Linked DNA regions of Chitinophaga caseinilytica. The protein of the gene in region 1 binds, or shares a complex with, the protein of each later gene. Links are inferred from orthologs where the notes say so. Each region holds a gene or a part of one and is shown on either strand. Other genes may lie near its edges. The genes, in order: prfA and prmC.

Region 1 (3,289 bases):
CAGGAGCATGTCCACATCCGGCAGCATGCCTTCGATATAGAGATTGGCGTTGGGACAGAGGCACCAGTAGGTTTCGCCCTCCCGCGCCAGCGCGGCTTCCACGTCTTGCCGGTTGGTGAAGGTATTATGGACGAGGAGCATCGTTTGCCCCTGGTCGAAATACGGGATAAAGGCGGGCAGGCTGTTGGACGCGGTTCCCCCGATAGAAGAAGCGTCCATATTGAAATGACGGTAAAATTGAAGGAATGGGCCGGTTTTGTGACGGAATAATTCGTTTTCGGCGGCGGATTCCTGGTTGTGGATGCTGATGGTGCCGTTGCTTTTGAGGCCGTTGATGAGGCGGAACAGGGTGGGCGACACGGAATAGGGCGCATGGGGGACGAGGGCCGCCGGCAGTTGTGCCTGGCGGAACTGGGCCAGTACGGCCATGGAGTGTTCCAGGCGCTGTGGGGCGAATGCGTCGGCGACGCCCATGCATTCCACGAAGGTGTGCCACTCGGTCTGGTGGGCCGTTCGCCGTTTGACGGACACGGTGGCGGCGGTGTTGGCGATGTCTCCCACGGCTACGGTCCCTTCCTGGCGCATGGCCTCGGCGGCGGCGTCTATGGCGGAATGGAGGACGTCGGCGGCGGGAGGGGTGCGGTTTTCCATGACGGCCGTCAGGAAAGCGGGGAGGCCGGTGCCCTCGGGCACGGAACCTTTCATGTGCGACAGTTCAAGATGACAGTGGGTGTTGATGAACCCCGGGCAAAGTATCCCATCCACTTTCACGAAATCTTCCCCCACCCACGAGCGCGGAACGAGCGCCGAAACGGTGGCGTGCTCGTCCAGCACCAACGCCCGGTCGGGGCCATGAAACTTTCTCCCGTCGAATATATCATCTGCTGTAATCTTGATCATAAGGGTGAATTTAGGGAATGTTGGCCGGAAGCATCGCCTTCGGGCGCTTAAAATAACCGGCAAAAACGTAATTTTGCAACCCGAACCGGCAAGGCAGGCGGCGTAATAACGCAGGATCAAGCCCTAAATTGCTGAATTTTAATCCGGATAACCGATTTATGATAGATAAACTGGAAGCCATCAAAGGCCGATACGAACAAGTTTCCATGGCGCTTACCAACCCCGAGGTAGTGAGCGATAACAAACAATTCAGCAAGCTGAGCAAGGAATACCGCCAGCTGGAAAAGATCGTAAAGGCCTACGAAGCTTATCGCAAGCTCCTCGAAGCCATCGCCTTCAACCGCGAAGTGCTCGAAAGCGGCGACGAGGAAATGCGCGAGCTGGCCAAGGAAGAAACCGAAGGCCTGGCGGAACAGAAAGACCAGATGGAGGCCGATATCCGGAACCTCCTCATCCCGAAAGACCCGCAAGACGAGAAAAACGCCATCCTCGAGATCCGCGGCGGCACGGGGGGCGACGAAGCCGCCCTTTTCGCCGGCGATCTCCTCCGCATGTACCTCCGTTACTGCGAGAACAAAGGCTGGAAAACGTCTATCATGAACGAAAACACCGGCGGCGCAGGCGGCTACAAGGAAGTAGTGGTCGAAGTTTCCGGTGATGATGTATACGGGACCCTCAAGTTCGAATCCGGCGTTCACCGCGTACAGCGCGTGCCCGCCACCGAGGCCTCCGGCCGTGTGCACACCTCCGCCGCTACCGTAGCAGTGCTGCCCGAAGCGGAAGAAGTGGACGTAGACGTTCGGGAAGCCGATATCAAGATGGACACCTTCCGGTCTTCCGGCGCGGGTGGCCAGCACGTAAACAAAACCGAATCGGCCGTTCGCCTCACCCACATCCCCACCGGCGTGGTGGTGGAATGCCAGGAAGGCCGCAGCCAGCACTCCAACCGCGACATCGCCATGCGCATGCTCCGGACCCGCATTTACGAAGCGGCCGTCCGCAAGCATGAAGACGCCATCGCTTCGCAACGTAAATCACTGGTTTCCACGGGCGACCGCTCCGCGAAAATCCGTACGTACAACTATCCCCAGGGCCGCGTGACCGATCACCGTATCGGTATGACCGTCTATAACCTCGACGCTTTCATGAACGGCGAGGTCGATGAAATGATCCAGGCCCTCCAGTTCGCTGAAAACGCAGAGAAAATGAAGACCGGCGACCAGATGGGCGTATAGTCCCGTCGCGTCCCGCTTCGCCCGTATAGACAATTCCCTTTCGCAACAATTTGCGGAAGGGAAATGTTATTAATCCTGCGCGTATGCAGAAATTGTCGAGCTTCATAATTTATCCACCCTAAACTTTCACAAATGTTAGATCAATTAGTGCAACTGGTCCGCGAAAATGCGCAGGAAACAGTGGTAGCCAACCCTGCCGTCCCCAACGAACAAAACGATGCCGTGATCGGCGAAGCGTCTCACTCCATCGCAGAAGGCCTGCAGTCTGCCCTTGCCAACGGCAATGTGAACGAAGTGATGGGCCTTTTCAACGGAAGCAGCGCGCCCGATAGCGCAAACCCTTTGGTAAACGGCATTCAGGGGAATTTCGTAAAGAACCTCATGGAGAAATTCGGTCTCAACAACGGTGCCGCAGCCTCCCTCGCAGGGTCGCTCATCCCTTCCGTTCTGGGCAGCCTCGTGAAGAAAACCAATGATCCCGGAGACAGCTCTTTTTCGCTGGACAGCATCATCGGTTCCCTCACCGGCGGTTCTACCGGCGGCTTCAACCTCGGCGGCCTGCTGGGCAAATTCGGCCTGGATAAAGACGGCGATGGCGACGTAGATATGCAAGACCTTACCGCCATGATCACGAAAGGCGCCAAACAGCAGCAAAGCAGCGGCGGCCTGGGCGGGCTTCTTGGTGGCCTTTTCGGGAAATGACGCATCGGGGAATAACTCCATATCTTTTTAAACCGTTATCCCTTACACATTGATAAACATAAATTTATCTGCCGTCAAAAATTGTTGGCAAAGAATTTGTTTAGGCTAGCGTACTCAAACCAATAAAATATTTTAAGATGAAAAGATTGAATGCATTTGTGGCGATGGCGATGGCAGGTATCCTTGTTTTCAGCTCCTGCAGCACGTGGCAGAGCATGGACAATACGAAAAAAGGCGCCGTAATCGGCACCGGCGGCGGCGCTGCTGCCGGCGCGGTGATCGGCAAGGCCGCTGGTAACACCGCCCTGGGCGCCATCATCGGTGCCGCAGTAGGTGGCACTGCCGGTGTGCTCATCGGTAAGAAGATGGACAAACAGGCCGAAGAAATCAAGAACGAAGTACCCAACGCCACCGTAGAACGCGTAGGCGAAGGTATCAACGTTACCTTCAAC
Region 2 (3,294 bases), 5.2 Mb from region 1 along the record:
AGCTGTTTGCTGTCGATCTGCCCGAGAATGGGTTTCCCGGCCGATCCTGCCGGCTCGCCGTCGTCTACCGCGCGGAACTGGAGGCCGTCGGTCCCCAACCTGTATGCGTAGCAGTGATGCGTGGCTTTGGGGTGTTCCTTCTTCACTTCCTGCAGGCATTCTTTGACCTGTTCGGCATTTTTTACCGGGAAGGCGTATGCGAGGAATTTGCTTCCGCGGTCTTTGAATTCTGCTGTTGACTTCTTCTCAATCGTATAGTAAACGTTCATTTCCTGGGTTTAATGCTCGGCGGGAACGAAGATGTCGATCCGGTCGCCGGCGATGTGGTTGCTTTCGAGCATGCGGGCATTTTTGAGCACGGGCGCGGAAAGGCCGCCGCCCAATGCCGTTTGCCCGGTGATGATGCGGGCCTCGTCCCAATGCCCGCCGCTGATGAATTGCTGCAAGAGTACGGCGCCGCCTTCCACGATCACGCTCAGCACGGATTCTCTGTGCAATTGCGCGAGCACCTGCGGCACGAGGGGTTGGGCGGTGTCGATCTCGGTGGATGTGAGGATGAGGGTGCGCACGGAACCGTCTTTCACATAATGGCTTCCCGGCACTTTATCCTGCAGGTCGAGCACGATGCGGACGGGCGATTTGCCCGGCCAGAGCCTGGCGGTGAGCCGCGGGTTATCCAGCAAAGCAGTTTGTGTTCCGACCATGATCCCCGCTTCCTCTGTTCTCCAGCGATGCACCAGCCGATCCGCAAACGGGTTTGAGATGCGAACGGGCTCGCGGTTGGCGGGGGCGATGTATCCGTCGGCCGATTGCGCCCATTTGAGGATCACGTAGGGCCGTTGTTGTTCGTGGAAGGTGAAAAAGCGCCGGTTGAGGTGGCGGCATTCCGATTCCAGTACGCCCAGGGTAACGTTGATGCCTGCGTTGCGGAGTTTTTCGATGCCTTTGCCGGCCACTTTCGAGAAGGCGTCGATACAGCCTATCACGACTTCCGGGATGTTCTGCGAAACCACGAGATCGGCGCAGGGCGGCGTTTTGCCGTGATGGGCGCAGGGCTCGAGGGAAACGTAGAGGGTAGACCGGGGGATCAGTTCCTGCAGTTCCGGCGGTACGGAGTTGACGCAGTTGACCTCGGCGTGGGGGCCTCCCCAATGGTGGTGATACCCTTCGCCGATGATGATGCCTTCATGCACGAGCACGGCACCCACCATGGGGTTGGGCGCGGCATGACCTGAGCCCTTGAGCGCCAGGTCGATGCAACGTCGCATAAAAAATTCGTGCGGGTGATGGTCTATCATTGCGTCGTAAATGAGATATTTGCAAAAATATCGTTTCAGCGGCGATTTTCCGCTGATTTGCCGTATAACATGACCATCCAATCCGCATTCGCAGACCTGACCAATGCCATCCGCCCCCTGTACGACGCCCGCGAAGCCGCCAACATCGCGCATTTGCTCATGGAGCACATCACGGGGCTTGGCAAGCTGGACCGCATCGTGCATAAGGATATGGACCTCCCGCCCCGGTGGGAATCGCAGTACCAGGAAGGCCTGGCGCAACTGCTTTCCGGCAGGCCCATCCAGCACATCACCGGCAAAAGCTGGTTTTACGGCATGGAGCTCATCGTGTCTGACCAGGTGCTCATCCCCCGGCCGGAAACGGAAGAACTGGTGGAATGGGTGCTGCTCGACCATCCCTCCCACCCCGCCCTCCGCCTGCTCGATATAGGCACCGGCAGCGGATGTATCCCCATCGCCCTGAAAAAACACTGGCCATCTGCCGATATCTGGGCCATGGACGTGAGCCCCGGCGCCCTGGAAATTGCGGCCCGCAACGCGCAAATGCAACACGCGCCCGTTAATTTCATCCGGCAGGATGTGCTCGACCCGCAGGCCGCCGCTCCCCTTCCCGCCCTCAACGTCATCGTCAGCAACCCGCCTTACATCCCCCAAAAGGAAAAAGCCGGCATGGACACCAACGTGCAGCAGTTCGAGCCGGCTACGGCGCTGTTCGTCCCCGACAACGATCCCCTGCTTTTCTACCGCCGCATCGGCCAACTGGCCCAGGAGCGCCTGGAACCCGGAGGCAGACTGTATTTCGAGATACATGAAGATTACGGGGAAGCGGTGAAGGCGGAGCTCCTCCATCAAAAGTTCACAGACGTCATCCTTAAAAAAGACATGTTCGGGAAAGACCGGATGGTGCGGGCCACGAAGGCATAAAAAAACTGCACCCGTTACGGATGCAGTTTATCATGGTTTGTAAGTTTCCTTTTCGTTTACCGCTTTGGCGCGTTTTGCGGCTTGGCGGTGCCCAGTACCGTTTTGGCACCCAGCTCCCGTGCGATCTGCATCACAGAAACCACGGCACTGATGGGCACGGATTCTTCCGCGTTGATGACGATGGTGGGGTCCACTTCGCCGGCGGGAATTTTAGAAGCGAGTGCGGCCTGCAGCTCGCTGAAGTTAACGGGGTTGGTGCCCACGAAATACTTCTGCCCCGCGTCTATGCTCACCACCACCGTTTGCTTGGCTTTGGTGTTGGAAGCGGCCTTCGGCAACGCCAGTTTGATGACGTTGGGATTGGCCAGGGTGGAGACGATGAGGAAGAACAGCAGCAGGATGAACAGGATATCGTTCAAAGCGCCGCTGTGCAATTCCGCATGTCTTTTATTTCGGCTCCGCAGGTTCATGATGCTTCAGTTTCAATTGAAAAATTAACGTTTAACCGGCTCCATCAGCACGTCGATGAACTCGGAGGAAGCGGCTTCCATCTTGTTCACCACTTTGTCTATCTGCGCCTGCAGGTAGCTGTAACCTACATACGCCACGAGGCCGATGATGAGCCCTGCTGCGGAGGTCACCATTTTCACGTAGATACCGCCGGCGATGGTGCTCAGCGTAATATCCGACGTCTGGGAGATGTTGAAAAACGTCTGGATCATCCCGGCGATGGTGCCCAAAAACCCGAACATCGGGGCGATGCCGGCGATGATGGACAGGATCACGAGGTTCTTTTCCATTTTATATACTTCCAGCTTGCCGACGTTCTCCATCGATTTCTCGATGCTGTCTACCGGTTTGCCGATCCGCTGGATGCCTTTATCGATCATCCGCGCGATGGGGCCCTGTGTGTTCTTGGAAAGCGAACGGGCGGCGGAAATGTTGTCGGAAGTGATGTGATCGCGGATCATCGGCATGAAATTGCTTTCGAGCTTGCCGGCGCGGGCGATGGTGAGATATCTTTCCACGAACACATAAATAGCGATCACGGAAAGCACCCCGAGCGGGATCA

The links.
Region 2: the proteins of prfA (region 1) and prmC are in contact, whole or in part, in a crystal structure (PDB 2B3T), measured with the Escherichia coli proteins. The link is inferred for Chitinophaga caseinilytica from one-to-one orthologs.

Annotation. Positions count from the first base shown.
Region 1 is NZ_CP150096.1:761,330-764,618, reverse strand. What follows is about bases 130-3,096. They hold prfA (peptide chain release factor 1), read left to right. Parts: upstream 130-1,058; coding sequence 1,059-2,135; downstream 2,136-3,096. Other genes in these bases: WJU22_RS03260 (OmpA family protein), read left to right, coding at 2,975-3,096; WJU22_RS03265 (hypothetical protein), read left to right, coding at 2,268-2,837; WJU22_RS03275 (amidohydrolase family protein), read right to left, coding at 130-900. Outside these bases: more of WJU22_RS03275, read right to left, coding at 1-129; more of WJU22_RS03260, read left to right, coding at 3,097-3,289. UniProt on the Escherichia coli protein: Peptide chain release factor 1 directs the termination of translation in response to the peptide chain termination codons UAG and UAA.
Region 2 is NZ_CP150096.1:5,956,602-5,959,895, forward strand. The notes cover bases 323-3,294. They hold prmC (peptide chain release factor N(5)-glutamine methyltransferase), read left to right. Parts: upstream 323-1,367; coding sequence 1,368-2,222; downstream 2,223-3,294. Other genes in these bases: ribD (bifunctional diaminohydroxyphosphoribosylaminopyrimidine deaminase/5-amino-6-(5-phosphoribosylamino)uracil reductase RibD), read right to left, coding at 323-1,268; WJU22_RS24690 (biopolymer transporter ExbD), read right to left, coding at 2,279-2,692; WJU22_RS24695 (MotA/TolQ/ExbB proton channel family protein), read right to left, coding at 2,717-3,294. Outside these bases: WJU22_RS24675 (YigZ family protein), read right to left, coding at 1-269; more of ribD, read right to left, coding at 279-322. UniProt on the Escherichia coli protein: Methylates the class 1 translation termination release factors RF1/PrfA and RF2/PrfB on the glutamine residue of the universally conserved GGQ motif, i.e. on 'Gln-235' in RF1 and on 'Gln-252' in RF2.